Regions from separate parts of the Starkeya nomas genome, predicted to be linked through region 2. Evidence: riboswitches for the same ligand, from Rfam matches in the RefSeq annotation. Region 2 holds a riboswitch; each other region holds the start of a gene.
What was found. Region 2 has a riboswitch for thiamine pyrophosphate ahead of thiC (phosphomethylpyrimidine synthase ThiC). Riboswitches for the same ligand answer to the same signal wherever they lie in the genome.
Positions count from the first base shown of each region.

Region 1: another riboswitch for thiamine pyrophosphate. It lies ahead of thiO (glycine oxidase ThiO); the one in region 2 lies ahead of thiC (phosphomethylpyrimidine synthase ThiC).
Region 3: another riboswitch for thiamine pyrophosphate. It lies ahead of STARVERO_RS02860 (ABC transporter substrate-binding protein); the one in region 2 lies ahead of thiC (phosphomethylpyrimidine synthase ThiC).

Region 1 is NZ_CACSAS010000001.1:2,216,936-2,223,558, reverse strand. Features, by position in the region: gene STARVERO_RS10835 (MAPEG family protein) at 1-311, shown strand, start outside; gene STARVERO_RS10830 (RBBP9/YdeN family alpha/beta hydrolase) at 329-895, shown strand; gene STARVERO_RS10825 (hypothetical protein) at 924-1,133, opposite strand; gene STARVERO_RS10820 (phosphatase PAP2 family protein) at 1,226-2,005, opposite strand; gene STARVERO_RS10815 (MHYT domain-containing protein) at 2,342-4,660, shown strand; TPP riboswitch at 4,731-4,848, shown strand; gene thiO (glycine oxidase ThiO) at 4,890-5,891, shown strand; gene thiS (sulfur carrier protein ThiS) at 5,869-6,066, shown strand; gene STARVERO_RS10800 (thiazole synthase) at 6,068-6,623, shown strand, end outside.
Region 2 is NZ_CACSAS010000001.1:3,140,700-3,147,322, reverse strand. Features, by position in the region: gene STARVERO_RS15050 (NUDIX hydrolase) at 1-66, opposite strand, end outside; gene thiC (phosphomethylpyrimidine synthase ThiC) at 142-1,971, opposite strand; TPP riboswitch at 2,051-2,179, opposite strand; gene STARVERO_RS15040 (lytic murein transglycosylase) at 2,303-3,550, shown strand; gene STARVERO_RS15035 (cation diffusion facilitator family transporter) at 3,567-4,454, opposite strand; gene STARVERO_RS15030 (sugar kinase) at 4,601-5,509, opposite strand; gene STARVERO_RS15025 (SDR family NAD(P)-dependent oxidoreductase) at 5,658-6,419, opposite strand; gene STARVERO_RS15020 (lysozyme inhibitor LprI family protein) at 6,541-6,623, opposite strand, start outside.
Region 3 is NZ_CACSAS010000001.1:590,714-597,336, forward strand. Features, by position in the region: gene STARVERO_RS02850 (ABC transporter ATP-binding protein/permease) at 1-1,642, shown strand, start outside; gene clcA (H(+)/Cl(-) exchange transporter ClcA) at 1,650-2,966, opposite strand; gene STARVERO_RS02860 (ABC transporter substrate-binding protein) at 3,115-4,065, opposite strand; TPP riboswitch at 4,146-4,262, opposite strand; gene STARVERO_RS02865 (winged helix-turn-helix domain-containing protein) at 4,307-5,509, opposite strand; gene STARVERO_RS02870 (ABC transporter permease) at 5,571-6,323, opposite strand; gene STARVERO_RS02875 (universal stress protein) at 6,485-6,623, shown strand, end outside.

The DNA.
Region 1 (6,623 bases), 920 kb from region 2:
CGGGCATTGCGTATAATGCAGGTCCGCGCGACGAGGCGGGTCCTCCCGTCGGCGTGGTCACCGGGCGGCTGCGGCGCGCGCAGGCAAATCTGTTCGAAACGCTGCCGGTCTTCGCCGCCGGCGTGCTCATCGCACATCTGGCGGACCGGGAAGGCACGCTGACGCTCTGGGGTGCCGGGCTCTATTTCGGCGCCCGGCTCGTCTACGTCCCGCTCTATGCCTTTGGGGTGCCCTATCTGCGCTCCCTGGCGTGGCTGGTCTCGCTCGGCGGCGTGGTGATGATCCTGTTCGCCGTACTCAGTCCGGCCTGATCCCGGGAGGCCCTGCCATGTCCGTCGATTTCGCTTCCTTCGACTTCCTCGTCGTGCCCGGCCGCGAGAACGCGCCGGCGGAGCATTGGCAGTCGCACTGGCTCGGCGCCTTTCCGAATTCCACCCGGCTGATTCAGGAGAACTGGAGCCAGCCGGAAGTCGCGGCATGGACCGGGCGGCTCGATCGCGCGGTCGAGGCCGCTCCGCGCCGCGTGGTGCTCATCGCCCATTCGGTGGGCGTGGCGACGGTGGTGCGTTGGACAGCGGCACGGCCGGAGCTGGCGAAGACCAAGGTCGCGGGAGCCTTCCTCGCGGCGCCGACCAATGTCGACGATCCCGATCCATCCTTCGACGTGGTGCGCAATTTCGGGCCGATGCCGCTCGCCCACCTGCCTTATCCCGCACTGGTGGTCGCCTCGCGCGACGATCCGCGCGTGCGCCCGGCGCAGGCGCGGACCTTCGCCGAAGCGTGGGGCGCGGATTTCGCCGATGTCGGCGAGTTCGGCCATATCGGCAGCGCCGCGCGGCTCGGCATCTGGCCGACGGGACTGCTGCTGCTCGGCGGGCTGCTGGGGCGGATCTAGGCGGTTCGCGGCACGGTGGCCGCGACGGCTAGTGCTGGGCGAGGATCTGCGCGAGCGCCTGGGCCACCTGCCTGGTCACGCGGCGACGGTAGCGCCGGTGAACGAGCTGGCCGTTGTGATAGACGTCCTGCTCGACATAGAGATCGGTACCGTCCCAATGGAGGATGTTGTCGGACTCGGTGGTCTCGATCACGCCAATCTCCGGGATCAGGGTCCCTTCCGGCGCCGGGATGCTCATGTGTTTCCTCCTGCGACAGCGTGGAGCGCTTCGGCCCCAGCGCCGCCGATGATAGCCGAGCGCCGGGCGAATGGAATCGCCGTCTTCGGGGATCAGGAATTGGGCGTAGGCTGATCCGCTTCGTTCGCTCCGTTGGCGCTCTCAATACGTCCGCGGCGCTGGAGAAGGAGCGCCACGAACCAGCACAGCAGCGCCCAGGCGCTGCCGGCGCACCAGCCGGCGATGACGTCGGTCGGCCAGTGGACGCCGAGATAGATGCGACTGAGGCCCACCATGAGCGTGAGCCCCATGGCGACAGCCAGCACATAGGCCTTGATCCGACGGCGGCTTTCCGTCCGCACGATCAGCGCGCCGAGGGTGAGATAGGTCACGGCGGCCCCCATGGCGTGGCCGCTCGGAAAGCTCAGCGTCTGCACGTCGACGAGATGGGCGACGAGGTCCGGGCGCGGCCGCTCGAAGCCGAGCTTCAGCAGGTAGCTCGCGATCCCGCCGCCGGCGGTGGCGACAAGCACGAACAGCGCCGCGGCACGCTTGCGGTCCACCACGAGAAACCCCACCACGACAAGCGTGATGAGCGTCAGCACGGTGGTGCTGCCGAGCGCGGTGATGTCGCGTATGGCGCCTTCCAGCCAGGGCGGACCCAGCGGGTCGGCCGGATCGCCCGGCGTGCGGAAGGCGAGCAGGACGGCTTCGTCGAAGGCGTGGGTTTCGCCCTCCACGACCTCGTCCGCGATGAGCGCGAAGACGAGCAGCCCGAGCGCCGCGCCCATGAGGGCGACCAGCGCGCTCAGTTCGGACAGGACCCAGCGCGGCAGGTCCCGCAGTCGGTGAAGCAGCGGTTCCCGGGAGGGGGGAGGGGCGAGGTCCGGCATCTAACAAAAGCTCTGCAGGTGGCAACAGGTGGCACGTCCCGAGGAGTACCCCGTCTCCTACGGGAACCGGAAGGGGCGTTGGCGTGTTCCCCTTCGGCATCGGAGGGAGAAGCCTATGCTGAAGGGTGGAATCCTGTGGCTGATCGGCATCCCCCTGCCGATCATTATCCTGTTGTGGCTGTTCGGCTATCTCAGTTGAACGCGCCACGGACCACGATGCCGGAAAATCGGGCGGGCGCGGCATCGTCACGCATGGTGCGGCATTCCCCCAAGGCTTTTCGGCGCTAGTGTCCGTGATGGCGCGTCCGCCATCGGCGAGAGGTTCGCGGTTGTTCTATGAATCCTGTCGGTAGCCACGATCCGGCGCTGGTGGCGCTGTCGATCTTGATCGCGGTGGCGGCGTCCTACACGGCGCTGGACCTCGCCGGACGGGTGTCTCCGGCGCGCGGCACGGTGCGCAATGGCTGGCTGGCCGCAGCGGCGCTCGTGCTCGGTGGCGGCATCTGGGCGATGCACTTCATCGCCATGCTCGCCATGCATGTCGGCATGCCCATCTCCTACGATCCGGGGTTGACGATCCTGTCCTTCGTCGTCGCGGTCGTCGCGACCGGTATCGCCCTCTACGCGGCCAGCCACGTCGCTGTGGGGCCGAGAGTCGTCAGTAATGGCCGCATCCTGCTGAGCGGCATCTTCATGGGACTCGGCGTCGTCGGGATGCACTATACCGGCATAGCGGCCCTGCGCATGCCTGCCGTCATGACGCATGATCTTGTCTATGTGGGTGCGTCGGTCGTGCTGGCGATCACGGCGTCCACCGTGGCGATCTGGCTGGCCTTCCGCCGGCACTCGATAACGCAGCGCGCCATTGCGGCGCTGGCGCTCGGCTTCGGCATTGCCGGCATGCACTACGTCGCCATGATGGGAGTGACGCTCGCGCCGCACGAGGGAGGTCATGTTCCTCTCGATGGCCTCGATACCGTCGATCTCGTCATCGTGGTCACTGCCGCGACCTTCACCATCTTCATCGCGGCCTTGCTGGCCGCGATGTACGACCGGCGCTTTGCGGTGCTGGCCGAGCGGGAGGCGGCGATGTGGCGCGAGAGCGAGGAGCGCTATCGCATGCTCTATCGCCGTACGCCGCTGCCTCTGCATTCGCTGGACGCCGACGGCTGTATCGCACAGGTGAGTGATCGCTGGCTCGACATGCTCGGCTATCGGCGGGAGGAGGTGGTGGGGCGTCCGCTGACGGATTTCATGACGCCGGATTCCACACGCCGGCGCCTGGAGGAGCACTGGCCGCGCCTGCTCGGCACGGGGGAACTGCGCGAGGCGGAATACCGCCTGATCACCCGGGACGGGCGGGTGCTCGACTGCGTTCTCTCCGCCGTGGCGGAGAAGGATGCCGAGGGACGCCTCACCAAGACGCTCTGCGGGCTGATCGACGTCACCGAACGCCGCGCCGCGGAGGAGGCGCTCCGGCAGGCGCAGAAGCTGGAGGCGGTCGGTCAGCTCACCGGCGGCATCGCCCATGACTTCAACAACCTGCTCGCGGTCGTGCTCGGCAATCTCGAACTCGCCACCAAGAGGGCCCCTGATGACGCGCGCCTGCTCGCCCTGCTCGACAATGCGATCCAGGCCGCGCAGCGTGGGGCGGCTCTGACCCAGCGCATGCTGGCCTTCGCCCGTCGGCAGGACCTGCAGCCCGAGCCGGTGGACGTGCCCGACCTCGTGCTCGGCATGGCGGAACTGTTGCGCCGTTCCATCGGGCCGAGCGTGCGCATCGAGACGCGCTTTCCCCTCGGCCTGCCGCGTGCCCGGGTCGATGCCAACCAGCTCGAGCTCGCGCTGCTCAATCTGGCGGTGAACGCCCGCGACGCCATGCCGGATGGCGGCACAATCACCATTGCCGCCCGGGAAGAGACGGTGGGGCCATCCGATGACGAAGCGGATGCCGGCTCCTTCCGGCCGGGGCGCTATTTCTGCCTGTCGGTGTCGGATAGCGGCACCGGCATGGACGAGGAGACGCTGGCGCGGGCCACGGAGCCGTTCTTCACCACCAAGGGGGTCGGCAAAGGGACCGGCCTCGGCCTTGCCATGGTCCATGGGCTCGCGGCCCAATCGGGCGGAAAGCTGTCGCTGGACAGCCGCCTGGGGCAGGGCACGACGGCGACGATCTGCCTACCGATCGCCGAGGCCATTGCGGCACCGGTCGCCGAACCCGCCATGGCGGCCGAGGACGACGATGGCGTGCCCGCCGGCGAGACAGGCAAGCAGCGTGTGCTCGTCGTCGACGACGATCCTCTCGTCCTCTCCGCCACCGCCGCGATGCTGGAGGACCTTGGCTGCATGGTCCGCGAGGCGTCGTCCGGATCGGAAGCGTTGGCGCTGCTCGAGGCCGGGGAGGGCTTCGACGCGGTGCTTACGGACCAGGCGATGCCGGGCATGACCGGCGTCCAGCTCGCTTCGGCCATTTCGGTCCGCTGGCCGGCGCTGCCGGTCATTCTCGGCACCGGCTATGCCGAGCTTCCGCCGGACGCCAAGGCCGGCATGCTACGGCTCGGCAAGCCCTTCAGCCGCGAGACCCTGCGGCGTGCGGTGATCGCCGCCACGCGCGGCCAGACGGACAATGTGGTGCCGCTGACCCGGCTCGGGTGAGTCGACCACTGACGCCGCCATCGGAATATTGTGTACTGGCGGTGACATTCGACGTTCGAATGACTATATCAGACACGTCCGGGGGAGCCTCGTCAGGAGGCTGAGAGGCCATCGGCGCGCGAGCGGCATGGCGACCCTTCGAACCTGATCCAGTTGAGACTGGCGGAGGGAGGAGTGAATGCTGTCCCCGCACGATGAAACCACCGCAACGCCGTGCACGGCCAACGCCATGCGCGTGAAGATCGTGGGCGCCGGCGTTGCCGGGCTCACCTGCGCCCATGCCTTCGCCCGGCGCGGCGCCGAGGTCACCATCGTCGAGCGCAAGGCCGGCTCCGGGCAGGGCTGCTCCTGGTATGCGGGCGGCATGCTCGCCCCGTGGTGCGAACGCGAGAGCGCCGAGCCGATCATCGCCGAACTCGGCTTCGAGTCGCTCGATTACTGGCGCGAGGCGGTGCCCAACGTACCGAAGGAAGGCAGCCTGGTGCTGGCGCAGCCGCGCGATCTGCCGGACCTTCGCCGCTTCTCGCGGCGCACCGAAGGGTATGAGTGGATTGACGACACGCGCATCGCTGCGCTGGAGCCGGATCTCGAAGGGCGCTTCGACCAGGGCCTGTTCTTTCCGACCGAGGCGCATCTGGAGCCGCGCAAGGCGCTTGCGGCGCTGACCCGCAAGCTGGTCGACGAGCACCACGTGACCATCCGCTACGAGGCGGAGGGCTTCGAAGGCGATGACGCCGCCGATGTAGTGGTCGACTGCCGCGGGCTCGCGGCGCGCGATCAGCTGGAAGATCTGCGCGGCGTGAAGGGCGAGATGCTGGTGCTCTATTCCACCGAGATCGCCCTCAAGCGTCCGGTGCGGATGCTGCACCCGCGCATCCCCGTCTACATCGTGCCGCGCGGCGACGGGCATTTCATGATCGGGGCCACCTCGATCGAGAATGACGAGCGCGGCCGCGTCACCGGACGCTCCATGCTGGAGCTGCTGTCGGCGGTCTATGCGCTGCATCCCGCCTTCGGCGAGGCCGAGATCGTCGAGATCGGCGCGGATGTTCGCCCGGCTTTCCCGGACAACCTGCCGCGCCTGCGCCGGCGCGGGAACACGATCTATGTGAACGGTCTCTACCGCCACGGTTTCCTCGCGGCGCCGGCGCTGGCCCGCCGCGCGGCGGAACTGGCGTTCGACGGGACGCATTTCCCGGAGGTCATGGATGAAGATCATCGTGAATGGTGAGGCGGCCGATACCCGTGCCGGCACGCTGGCCGCTCTGCTCGCGGAGCTCGGCCTCGGCGACGCCATCGTCGCGACGGCCGTCAACGGCGCCATGGTGCGGGCGGTGAAGCGCGAGGCGACGCCGATCGCCGACGGCGATAGGGTGGAAATCCTCGCCCCGATGCAGGGAGGCTGAGATGGACGCGATGACGGAAAAGACGGCTCACGCCGACACGGTCGAGTTCTACGGCGCCAGGGTGAATTCGCGCCTGCTGCTCGGCACCGCGCAGTATCCCTCGCCGGCCATCCTCGCCGAGGCGATCCGGGCTTCGGGCACGGAGATCGTCACCGTCTCGCTGCGCCGTGAATCCGGTGTGGCGAAGTCCGGCCAGAGCTTCTGGCAGATCATCCGCGACCTCGGCGTGAAGGTGCTGCCCAACACGGCCGGCTGCAAGACGGTGAAGGAAGCCGTCACCACGGCCGAGATGGCGCGCGAGCTGTTCGGCACGCCATGGGTGAAGCTGGAGGTGATCGGCGAGGACGACACGCTGCAGCCGGACGTTTTCGGGCTGGTCGAGGCGGCGCGCATGTTGGTGCGCGACGGCTTCCAGGTGTTTCCTTACACGACCGAGGACCTCGTGGTGGCGGAGAAACTGATTTCCGCCGGCTGCGAGGTGCTGATGCCATGGGGTGCCCCCATCGGCTCCGGGCGCGGACTGAACAACCCTTACGGCCTGCGCTCGATGCGCGCGC
Region 2 (6,623 bases):
GGCGCCGTCGCGCTCGACCACGGCGAGCACGGCGGGGATGGGACGGACGGGAGAGGGCGACGACATGGATGGCCTTTCTTCTGAACGTCGGCTGCCGGCCGGGGAGGGCGGTTTCCCCGGCCGGGGCTGCTCGGCGACAACCTACTCCGCGGCTGCGGAGTCGCGATAGATTTGCCCGCCGCCGGCCCGGAAGGCCTCGCTCATCCGTTCCATGCCCTGCTCGGCTTCGGCCTGCCGTGCGGCGTCGCGAATGTCCTGGCTGATCTTCATCGAGCAGAACTTCGGCCCGCACATGGAGCAGAAATGCGCCAGCTTGTGCGCCTCCTTCGGCAGCGTCTCGTCATGGAAGGCGGTCGCCGTGTCGGGGTCGAGCGCGAGGTTGAACTGGTCCTGCCAGCGGAACTCGAACCGCGCGCGCGACAGCGCGTCGTCCCAGGCCCGCGCCAGCGGATGACCCTTGGCGAGATCGGCGGCGTGGGCGGCGATCTTGTAGGTGATTACCCCGGTCTTCACGTCGTCGCGGTTGGGCAGGCCGAGATGCTCCTTCGGCGTGACGTAGCAGAGCATCGCCGTGCCGAACCAGCCGATCATCGCCGCGCCGATGGCGGAGGTGATGTGGTCGTAGCCCGGCGCGATGTCGGTGGTCAGCGGGCCGAGCGTGTAGAACGGCGCCTCGCCGCAGGTTGCGAGCTGCTTGTCCATGTTGGCCTTGATCTTGTGCATCGGCACATGGCCAGGGCCTTCGATCATCACCTGGCAGTCATTCGCCCAGGCGATCCGGGTCAGCTCGCCCAGCGTCTCCAGCTCGGCGAACTGAGCCGCGTCGTTGGCGTCGGCGATGGAGCCGGGGCGCAGCCCGTCGCCGAGCGAGAAGGTGACGTCATAGGCGCGCATGATCTCGCAGATCTCGGCGAAATGCTCGTAGAGGAAGCTCTCGCGGTGATGGGCGAGGCACCACTTGGCCATGATCGAGCCGCCGCGCGAGACGATGCCGGTGACGCGGTTCGCGGTAAGTGGCACGAAGGGCAGGCGCACGCCGGCATGGATGGTGAAATAGTCGACGCCCTGCTCGGCCTGCTCGATCAGCGTGTCGCGGAAGATCTCCCAGGTGAGATCCTCGGCGATGCCGCCGACCTTCTCCAGCGCCTGATAGATCGGCACGGTGCCGATGGGCACCGGGGCGTTGCGCACGATCCAGTCGCGGATGTTGTGGATGTTGCGGCCGGTGGAGAGGTCCATCACCGTGTCGGCGCCCCAGCGGATCGCCCACACCATCTTGTCCACCTCGTCGGCGACCGAGGAGGTGACGGCGGAGTTGCCGATATTGGCGTTGATCTTGACCAGGAAATTGCGGCCGATGGCCATCGGCTCCAGCTCGCCATGGTTGATGTTGGCGGGGATGACGGCACGCCCGCGCGCCACCTCGTCGCGCACGAATTCCGGCGTCACCACGTCGGGGATGGCGGCCCCGAAATCCTCGCCGTCGCGGACGATCTCGCGGACGCGCTCGCGCAGGCCGTTCTCGCGGATGGCGACATATTCCATCTCCGGGGTGACGATGCCCCGGCGGGCATAGGCCATCTGGGTGACGGCAGCCCCGCCTTTCGCACGCAAGGGCCGGCGCTGGAGCGGGAAGGGCGCGACGAGCCTGTCGTCGCCGACATTGCCGTTGTCCTCCGGCTTCACGTCGCGGCCGACATATTCCTCGACGTCGCCGCGCGCGAGCACCCATTCATCGCGCGGGCGGGCGAGGCCGGCCTCGATGTCGATGATGGCGGCCGCGTCGGTATAGGGGCCGGAGGCGTCGTAGACGGCGAGGTTCGGTTCCCCGACGGAGGGGGCGAGCAGAATCTCGCGGAAGGGCACGCGGAAGCCGCGCGCTGGGCATTCGGCATAGATGCGGCGCGAGCCGGGAATCGGCCCGGTGGCGACGCCGATGGCGCCGGCATTGTTCGGGTTTTTGGTCGGCATGATGGATCTCCAGAACCAGAGGTTGGGGAGATCCGGGTGTATGACGTTGGGGAAGGGTGACGTTGGGCGCACGAGCGCTATCGCCATTCGGTTCCGATCCCTTCGCCGGCATGACCCGGATCAGGTTCGAAGGGTCAGCGCGTTGCCCTGCCTCTCAGCATGGCGGGCGCTCTCTCAGCCCCCTAACGGGGCTCCCCTTGGAACGCGGCGATCTTCGACCAAAGTCGGGCGCGGGTCAATTTGGGCGGGCGGCTGTCACCCCGCCGCTGCCGCATTTCCTGTAGATTGCTGATTCGTGAGGGAACGACGCATCGAGCAATCCGAGGGATACATGGCCGGCTTGAAGAATCCGCTCCGAACGGCAACCCGCAAGGCCGCCCTGGCGGCGCTGGTCGCCGGCCCATTTCTGCTGCCTGCCGCCGCGTCGGCGCAGCAAGCCTGCGGCAACAGCGGTGCCGGCTTCGACCAGTGGCTCGCGGGCTTCAAGCAGCAGGCGGTGGCTCAGGGCGTCTCCCCCCGGACCGTGACGGCGGCGCTCAATGGCGTGGGCTACGATCCGAACATCGTCGCCACCGATCGCGGCCAGCGCGTGTTCGGGCAGAACTTCTTCCAGTTCTCCGACCGCATGGTCGCGAACTACCGCATCCAGCAGGGGCGCCAGCAGATCCAGCGCAACCCGTCGCTGTTCGGCCGGATCGAGCAGACCTTCGGGGTGCCGGGGCCGGTGCTGGTGGCGTTCTGGGGGCTGGAGACCGATTTCGGCGCCAATATGGGCGACAAGTCCACCGTCCGTTCGGTGGCGACGCTTGCCTGGGATTGCCGGCGGGCCGACATGTTCCGCACCCAGCTGCTCGCGGCGCTCAAGATCATCGATCGCGGCGACCTGACGCCCCAGACCATGCGCGGGCCGTGGGCCGGCGAACTCGGCCAGTTCCAGTTCCTGCCGGATCATTATTTCAATTACGGCGTCGATTTCGACGGCGACGGCCGTGTCGACCTCATCCGCTCCGCTCCCGACGCGCTGGCCTCGGCGGCGAACTATGTTCGCGCTCTCGGCTGGAAGGCCGGCCAGCCCTGGCTGGAAGAGGTGCGCGTACCGGCCAACATCGCCTGGGATCAGGCGGACCTTTCGACCAAGCTGCCCCGCGCGCAGTGGGCGCGGATGGGGGTGGTGCGGGCCGGTGGCGGGCAGCTTCCGGCGGACCAGCTCACCGCGTCGCTGCTGCTGCCGATGGGGCGTAGCGGACCGGCCTTCCTCGCCTATCCGAACTTCGACGTGTTCACCGAGTGGAACAACTCGCTCGTCTACGCGACCTCGGCGGCCTATCTCGCCACGCGCGTCGCCGGGGCGGGGCCGTTCAATCGCGGGCAGGGCGACCGGATTCCGGTTCTGTCGATGGCGCAGGTGAAAGAGCTGCAGAGCCTGCTCAATGCCCGCGGCCATCATGTCGGGCGCATCGACGGCATTGCCGGGGCGGCCACCCGGCAGGCGATCAAGGTCGAGCAGATGCGTCTCGGCCTGCCGGCCGATTCCTATCCGACGCCGGACTTGCTGGCGGCGTTGCGGGCGGGACGCTGACGGCGATCTCTCTTCGTCAGATCACCGGAATGCCGTGCTGCTTGGCCTTGGCTTCCGGCTCGACATGGATGTTGACGAGCACGTCCGGCACCTCGGCCTCCAGTGCGTCCTCGATCCGGTCGCAGATGGCGTGCGCCTCGCTCACCGCCATGTCGCCGGGCACGACGAGGTGGAAATCGACGAAGGTCATGCGGCCCGCCTGGCGGGTGCGCAGGTCGTGCGCCTCGATGGCGCCGGTCGCCTCCGCCGCGATCCGCCGGCGGATGAGCGCCAGCGTCTCGGGCGGCACGGCGTGGTCCATCAGCCCGTCAATGCTCTCCTTCAGCACGCTCCAGCCCGACCAGAGAATGTTGAGGGCGACGAGGCCGGCGAGGATGAGATCCAGCCTCTCCCAACCGGTGAAGGCGGCGATGGCGACGCCGACCAGCACGCCGGCTGAAGAAATGACGTCGGTGAGCAGATGGCGGGCATCGGCGATGAGCGCCGGTGAGCGCGCCCGCCGGCCCGTGCGCAGCAGTACCGCGAACCAGATCGCATTGATCGCCGTCGCACCGGCATTGACCGCAAGGCCGGGAAGCGAGGCGTCGAGCGGCGTCGGGCTGAACCAGCCGAGATAAACCTCGCGGAAGATCGAGATCGCCGCGACGACGATGAGCACGCCGACGACGACGGCCGAGAAATACTCCGCCTTCGCGTATCCGTAGGGATGGGCGGCGTCGGCCGGCTTGTGGCTGACGCGCAGGGCGAGAACGGCGGTGGCGGCCGTGGCGACGTTCACGATGCTCTCGAGCGCGTCGGAGTAGAGCGCGATGCTGCCGGTGAGCAGATAGGCGACATATTTCAGCGACAGCACGAGGATGCTGATGCCGACATTGATCAGTGCAATCCGCGAGGACTGGTTCATCGGCGCCGCCACTACCTGCTCCGGCGCCCAGCGCCCCTGCGCCGACCGCTTAGAGAGTCGGGAACAGAAAATCAAGCAAGACCAATGACTTGCAAGTCATTCGCAGAAGCGTTCGCAAGCAATCGGGCGATGGTGTCGATCGACAGTCAGGCGTTGGCCTGCCGCGGCAGGATCGCGCCGCGATGGCGAATGACGCGGCCGGCGAGAGCGTGTCCTGCTTCCGCGGCGCCGGCGGGGGCCTCGCCACCGAGGCGGGCGGCGAGGTAGGCGGCATTGAAACTGTCGCCGGCGGCGGTGGTGTCGACGGGTTCGACCGGCTGCGGAATGGGCACGAACTGCGAGGCGTCGCCGGTAACCACCAGCGCCCCCTCCGAGCCGTTCTTCACCACGATCTCCTGCACGCCGAAGGTGGCGAGGCGCTCGGCGGTCGCGGCTGGCGAGCCGTCGCCCCACAGCATCACCTCGTCATCGAAGGTCGGCAGGGCGATGGAGGCTCGCTTGAGCGCCTGGGCGTAGACGGCACGGGCGCGGGCGACATCGCCCTTCCAGTTGCTGGGGCGGAAATTGCCGTCGAACACGATGCGCGCGCCGCGTTCGCGGGCGAACTCCAGGGTTGCGAACAGCCGTCCGAGGCCGGTGTTGGAGTAGAGGGAAAGGGTGATGCCGGAGAGATAGATGAGGCTCGCCTCGATCATCTGCTCGGCCACGCTTTCCCAGCCGGGCAGCTCGAACAGCTCGCGCGCCGGCGCGTTGTCGCGCCAATAGGTGAAGGTGCGCTCGCCCTTGGCGTCGGTGTCGATCAGGTAGAGCCCGGCCGTGCGTCCGGGCACGCGCATCATGAGCGCGGTCTCGATGCCTTCACCCTGCGCGGAGGCGAGGATCGCCTCGGAGTAGCGGTCGTCGCCGAGCGCCGTCGCATAGGCGGTATCGACGCCGGCGCGGGCCAGATAGACGGCGGTGTTGAAGGTGTCGCCGCCGAGCGACAGGCCGAACCGCCCGTCCGCGCCGCGCGCGAGTTCGACCATGACCTCGCCGATTGAGACTACCTTGGCCATGGTGCTTCCTCCGTTCAGAGCCTCCGGCGCCAAGGGCGGCGGCCGGATTCGGCGGCCACCCTCGCCCTATTCGCCGCGAGGGGCAAGTTTCGCGGCCTGCCGGAGGAGGCCGCCCGCCGCCGGTCTCGGGCGGGAGGCGGCTATTGGCTCAGAGCTGGACGCCGCGGGTCAGGGCGCCGTCGACGACGAGATTGGTGCCGTAGATGAAGCTCGCGGCGGGGCTGGCGAGGAAGACGGCGGCGTTGGCGATTTCCTGCGGCGTCGCCATCCGGCCGGTCGGATTGAGCGCCAGCGCCTCGGCAAACAGGGTCGGGTTGGTGTCCTGGATGGTGTTCCAGACGCCGCCCTTGAAATAGGTGTTGCCGGGCGAGACGGAGTTGGCGCGGATCTTCTTCGGGGCGAGCGTGAAGGCGAGGCCCTGGGTGTAGTGGATGAGCGCGGCCTTGAAGGCGCCGTAGGGGCCGGAGGCGAAGTCGATCTCGCGGCCGGAGACCGAGGAGATGGTGACGATGGAACCGGCGTCGCTCTTCTCGAGATAGGGCAGCGCCGCGTTCACCAGCCGGACCGTGCCGAGCAGATCGGTCTCGAAGCCCTTCTTCCAGCTCTCCTCGTCGCTGCCGATGGCGAGCGCGCTCACATTGGCCACCACGATGTCGAGGCCGCCGAATTGCTCGGCCGCCTTCTCGACGAAGGCGGCGAGCGCCGGGCCGTCGGCCACGTCGACACCGGCGCCGAGGGTGGACACGCCCTTCCCAGCGAGTGCCGCGGCGGTGGCTTCCGCCTCGGCGGTGTTGCGGCTGCAGAGCGCGACGTTGCAGCCCTCGGCGGCCAGTGTCTCGGCGATGGCGAGGCCTATGCCCTTGGTGCCGCCGGTCACGATGGCGCGGCGTCCCTTCAGTCCGAGATCCATATCCTGTCTTCCTTGTGCGCGGAGTGAGACGGGTATGATCCCGCGCTCTGTGTGCACAGCACAAGACCGCCGGTGTGATTATCCCGGTATTGGAGGAGAGGCGCGACGTCCGGCGCGCGGCTCAGGGCGACATCTCGATGATGCGCATTGTGCCGCCGGGCATTGCGGAGCCGGATGTGGCGCTGCTTCGGGAGGCGGGGTCCG
Region 3 (6,623 bases), 2.5 Mb from region 2:
GGTCGCGATGGAGGTCGGCTGGGTCTACGCGACCGTGCTGATCAACGAGTGGAACAACGCCTTCTACAACGCGATCCAGGAGAAGGACTACGCGGCCTTTACCCACCAGCTCTGGCTGTTCTCCTTCTACGCCGCCTGCGCCATCGCCGTGGCGGTCTACCAGGTCTATCTGCGCCAATGGCTGGAGATCCGCTGGCGCACCTGGATGACGGAGAAGTACCTCACCGCCTGGCTGGCCCATGAGACGCACTATCGGATGCGGCTGAAGGGCGACACGGCGGACAACCCCGACCAGCGCATCGCCGAGGACATCCGCACCTATATCGGCCAGACCATCAGCCTGTTCATCGGGCTACTCAACGCGGTGATGACGCTGGCCTCCTTCGCGGTGATACTCTGGGGCCTGTCGGGAAATTTCTCGTTCAATCTCTTCGGCAAGAGCTGGGACATTCCCGGTTATCTCGTCTGGGCGGCCTTCGCCTATGCGGCGCTCGGCACGCTGATTGCCCATCTCATCGGCCGGGTGCTGGTGAAGTTGAACTTCGACCAGCAGCGCTACGAGGCGGATTACCGCGTCGATCTGGTGCGCGTGCGCGAGAATGGCGAGCAGATCGCGCTGATGAACGGCGAGCCAGTGGAGCGCGAGCGGCTGCTGGGGCGCTTCGGGCATGTGGTGCACAATTTCTGGGGCATCATGATCGCCCAGAAGCGGCTGACCTGGTTCACCGCCGGCTATGGCCAACTCTCGGTGATCTTTCCCTTCGTCGTCGTGGCCCCGGCCTATTTCTTCGGCTCCATCCAGCTCGGCCAGCTCATGCAGACCTCCTCTGCCTTCGAACGGGTGCAGGGATCGTTCTCCTTCTTCATCGGCGCCTATTCGACGCTGGCGGAATGGAAGTCGGTGGTCGACCGTCTGGTCGGCTTCGAGAAGTCGGTGATGGCGACGCAGGCGGAGACGCTGCGCAGCCAGTTTCGCCAGATGTCGGCGAAAGGGAGCGCACCTCTGGAGCTTGCCGATATGGAAGTCCGCCTGCCGGACGGGCGGGCCTTGCTCACCGTCGACGGTCTGGAGATCCACCGGGGCGAGCGCGTGCTGCTGACCGGCCCTTCCGGCAGCGGTAAGAGCACGCTGTTCCGCGCCATAGCCGGCATCTGGCCCTACGGGCGTGGCGAGGTGTCGCGTGCGCCGGGCGCGCGCGTGCTGACGCTGCCGCAGCGACCTTACCTGCCCATCGGCTCGCTGCGCGGCGCACTGGCTTACCCCGACCCGGAGGGAAAGTACGGTAGCGAGCGGTTGCGCGAGGTGCTGGAGACCGTCGGTCTGCCGGGCTTTGCCGCGCGTTTGGACGAACAGGGCCTGTGGCCGGCGATCATGTCGGGTGGCGAGCAGCAGCGGCTGGCCATCGCCCGCGCCCTGCTGATGAAGCCCGACGTGCTGCTGCTCGACGAGGCGACCTCTGCCCTCGACGAGCCGGGGGAGGCGGCGCTCTATCGCGTGCTGCGGGAGAAGCTGCCGGAGACGGCGTTGCTGTCGATCGGCCACCGCTCCACCCTGCTCGGCCTGCATGAGCGGCACATCGAGCTGCGGCGCGACGCGCAGGGGCCGGCCCGGCTTGAGGCAACCCGCCTCGCCACGGCGTAACGCGACCTCAGCGCGGCGCGTGGGAGGCGCGGCCTTCCGCCTCGATCGCCAGCGTGCGTTCCAGCAGGATCTCGTAGATCGGCCGGCCACCGAGCCACTGCGAGGTCATGTTGGCGAAGATGGCGGTGAGCATCACCGGCACCAGCACGGCGTAGGCGCCGGTGAGCTCCAACACCAGCACCATCCCGACCAGCGGCGCGCCGATGGTGGCGGCGAACAGGCCGCCCATGGCGGTGATCGCGAAGGCGGTCTGCGCCTGCTCGGGCAGAGGCAGCACGGTCGCCAGAGCCGAGCCGTAGCAAAGGCCGATGGTGGTGGCGAGCGCGAGGATCGGCGCGAAGATGCCGCCGGCGACGCCGGTGGAATAGCTCGCCATGGTCATGACGAAGCGCAGCAGGACGATGACGGCGAGGATGGCGAGCGGCCGGCCTTCCCTGGTCAGCTCGACGGCAAGCAGTTCGCCGCCCTGCGTCGCTTCGGGCAGTACCAGCACAAGCACACCGATCATGAGGCCGACGATGGCGGGGAAGATGTAGAAGGAGTGCCGCAGGCCGAGTGCGCGCACGCGGTCCAGCGACCAGACCAGTGTACGGTTGAACGCGACGCCGACCACGCCGAGCAGCACGCCGAGGCCGATGAAGGCCGGCAGCAGCCCATAGGGCATCGTCGAGACCTCGAGCAGCATGTAGGGCGTGTCGCCGGTCAGATACTCGGTTACCACGGCGCTCGCGATGGAGGCGAGGACGACCGCTATGTAGGTGCGCGAGCTGTAGGGGAATTGCCGACGCGTCTCCTCGATGACGAACAGTACCGCTGCCAGGGGAGCGTTGAAGGCGGCGGCGAGTCCGGCCGCGCCGCCGGCCGCCAGCAGGCCTCGCATGTCTTCCGACGACCATTTCATCAGGTCCGACGCGGCCTTGGCGACCGAGGCGCCGATATGGATCGTCGGTCCTTCCCGGCCGAGAACCAGGCCGGAGGAGAGCGACAGCAGGCCGCCGACGAACTTCACCGGCAGCACGAGATGCCAGCGCACCTCGCGCAGCCCCTCCATCGCGCCCTCGATCTCCGGCACGCCCGAGCCGCTGGCCTCCGGCGCGAAGCGGCGTACCAGCCAGAGTGAGACGAGGGTCATGATGGCGGCGACGACGGCCGCGGCGGCATAGAGTGCGGGGCCTTCCAGCCGGAGCGTGCCCTGCAGATAGGCGGGCCAGGCGGCTCCCAACCCATTCACGCCGGCATGGAAGGCGGAGCCGAGAACGCCGACGACCGTGCCGACCAGCGCGGCCACGATGTAATAGGCTCCGTTTCCTGCGCCCGCCTTCATGCCTTCCCCCATGCTCCCGACCTGTGGTGCATCGGTAGCATTGCAGGTCGGGAGCCGGAAGGATCGCGGGCCGTTTTCGGGCGGTCCCGATGCCACATCGTTTGATGTGCGACGTAACATCGGGGTTTCCGCCGGAAAGGCGGAGGGCTCAGGGCAGAGCCGGCGCGTAGGTGGAGACCGGCTCGACCGTGTCGATGAGCTTGTGGCTCTTCATGAATTCACCGAAGCGGGCGTAGCGTTCGCCGTCCAGCGCGGCCGGCGCGTGGGTGAAGCGGCGCAGCGTGTCGGTCCAGGCGGTGCGGTTCAGTTCGTCGTCGAGCTTGGGGTTGGCCTTCACGAAGATGCCCCATGCCTCGTCGGGATGGTTGAGGACATAGATCGTGGCGTCCTCCACCGCGGCTAGGAAGCGCTTGAGGCGGGGATCGGCGAGCTTGTCCTTGTGGGCAACGTAGATGAGCTCGTCGAACACCGGCACGCCGTGCTCCTCGGGGAAGAAGGCACGGCCTTCCTTGCCCTCCAGCCGGATCTGGGTGAGCTCGAAATTGCGATAGGCGCCGATCACTGCATCGACCTTGCCGGAGACGAGGGCGGGCGAGAGGGCGAAATTGACGTTGATCATGGTGACGTCGCCCGGCTTGAGCCCGGCGCTCGCCAGCATGGTGCCGAGCAGCGCGTCCTCGAAACCGGCCACGGAATAGCCGACCGTCTTGCCTTTCAGATCGGCGATGGACTTGACCGGCCCGTCCTTCAGCACGACCAGCGCGGTGAGCGGGGTGGAGACCAGCGTGCCGATGCGCGCGAGCGGCAGCCCCTCCTTCACCGAGAGATAGAGGTTCGGCTGATAGCTGACAGCGATGTCCGCCTGCCCGGCGGCGACGAGGCGCGGCGGAGCGGAGGGATCGGCGGGCGGCACCAGCTCGACATCGAGGCCGTGCGCGTCGAAGAAACCCTTCTCCTTCGCGATGATCAGCGGCGCGTGGTCCGGGTTGACGTACCAGTCGAGCAGGACGGTGAGCCTGTCGGCGGCGCTGACGGGGACGAGGCCGAGTGCGAGGACGAATAGCAGGCCGGCCGTCTGCGCGGCGAATTTCTTGAACATGGATCTCCTCCCATCTGGAGATCCGGCGCATGAGCTCTCGGGGGAAATCCGGCGCGGGCACCACGCTCTGCGTGGATCGGGCTCCGCCATCGTTCCGTCCCTTCGCCGGCATGACCCGGATCAGGTTCAAAGGGTCTGGCGGCTGCCATCTCAGCCCCTTCAGCCTTTCGGCCGGCGGGACACCCCTCGGACGCCGGCACGCTAGCATCGCTGGCATGCCAGGGCAAATGGAAGCCGGCGCTCACTTTCCGCGCCAGCCGTCGAGATAGACGGTGCGTTCCACCCCGGCAAAGCGGCCGAGGCGTACGAGCTCGGCGTCGAGGGCGGAAAGGCGGGCCGTGGAGGCGCGCACGCCCGGCTCCAGCCACAGCCGGCGCACGTCGAGCGTGCCGGCCTTGCGGTCGGCTTTCATGTCGATGCGCCCGACCAGTCGATCACCCTCCAGCAGGGGGAAGACGTAATAGCCATAGACCCGTTTCGGCGCGGGCACGAAGACCTCGATGCGGTAATTGAAGCCAAACAGCCGCTCCGCCCGGTTGCGGTCGCGCAGCAGCGGGTCGAACGGGTTGAGCACGCGCAGTCGGGCGGGTGGCGGCGGCAGCGAGGCGAAAATGTCGGCGCTGCCGGCGAAGGCGTGCGAGGCGCGGGGGCGCGAGCCGTCCGCCGGGGTGATCAGCACCGGTTCCAGCCGCGCGGCGTTGCCGGCCACCCACTGGCGGGCTTCCTCCGGCGAGATGAGCCCCCAGAAGGCGGCGATCTCGCCATGGGTAGCGAAGCCGAGCCTTTCCAGCGCAGAGGTGCAGGCCCAATCGACGAAGGCCTCGCGCGACACCTCGCCCCCGTAGTGGCGGGAGGGGATCACGCGCTCGGCGAGATCGTAGACCTTCTGGAAGCCTTCGCGCCCGGCGATGGCGAGGTTGCCGGTGCGCCAGTGATATTCGAGCGCGGTCTTCTCCGGGTGCCAGTTCCACCAGCCACCCGGCGGGCGCTTCGGGGATTCGGTATCCTGCTCGAAGTCGCGGGCCATGAGGCGGCCTTCCGCCTGCACCCGCTCCAGCACGTGGTCGACATAGCTCTCGAAGCCGTTCTCGTGCCAGGAGCGCCAGCGGTCCGCCAGCGTCTCCTGCGCCCGGGCGAAGCGGTGCTTCCAATAGGCGAAGAAGTCGCTCGGGATGATGGCCGCGTCGTGCGTCCAGTGCTCGAAGAGCTCGCCATCCTTCTCAAGCAGGGCGGCAAGATGTTCGCGCCGGTAGGTCGGATTGCGCGAGAACAGAATATGGTGGTGTGCTCGCTCGACCGTCGCGATGCTGTCCACCTGTACGAAGCCGAGGTCGCGGACGAGTTCCAGCAGTCCCGCCTTGGTGAGCTTGCCGCGCGGTCGGCTGAGTTCCTGCTTGGCGAGGAAGATGCGTCGGACGTCGGAATTGGAGAGGTGAATCGCCATGCCGCATCTTGGCAAAGTTCCCTCTTTGTTCCAAGCGCCGGAGCGCACCCGATCGGGGAGGCTACGCCGGTGCCGTTTCCGGGGCCCAGGGCAGCAGGCGGGTCAGGACGCGGTCGACGAGGGTGAAGAGCAGGAGCGCCACGGCGAGCAGGATGGCGAGCGCGGCGAAGACCATGTCGGTCTGCATCCGCGCGTTGGAGTAGAGCATGAGATAGCCCAGGCCCGCCGAGGCGCCGACCCATTCGCCCACCACTGCGCCGATGGGCGAGACGGCGGTGGCGACGCGCAGGCCCGAGGCGAGCGCCGGCAGGGCGGCGGGGATGCGGATGAAGCGCAGCGTCTGCGCGATGCCGGCGCCGTTCAGCCGCGCGAGGTCGACGAGGCCCTGCTCGGTGCGGGCGAGGCCGTCATGGAAAGCCGAGGCGACGGGAAAGAAGATGATGAGGCTCGCCATCACGATCTTCGAGGCGAGGCCGAAGCCGAACCAGATGACGAGCAGCGGCGCGATGGCGAACACAGGCAACGCCTGCGCCACCAGCAGCACCGGCCGCATGGCGCGCCGCGCCAGCGGCGAGGCCGCCATGGCCAGCGCGCAGGCGATTCCCAGCGCCGAGCCGCAGACGAGGCCGAGCAGCATCTCGCCCAGCGTGATGGCCGCGTTGTGGGCGAGGACGTCCGCGTTGTTCCACATGGCGAGGCCGATCCGCAGCGGGCCCGGCAGGATGTAGGCCGGCAGGCCGAACAGCCGGACGGCGCCTTCCCACAGGGCCAGAAGCACGAAGGTGATGGCGAGCGCGCGCCCTATGGCGGCCATGCGGCGAATTCCTACATCAGTTACAGCACTTATAGTCGGCGGGCGGCGGCTGCGCGACCGTTGCCGCCGTCGGGCCGAAGCGGTGCGGGACTACTTGACGGCCGTCAATGGGACGACACTTGATTGGAACAATATTTCAAAGGGACAGAGAGGAGGAACCGATGATCAAGGACATTCTCGTCAGCCTGCGCGTGGGTGAGGGACCGGGCGACGTTGCCGTGGATTATGCGGCATCGGCCGCGGCGGCGCTCGGCGCGCATCTCACTGGCGTGGCGGTGAGCTACGAGATCGATGTGCCGC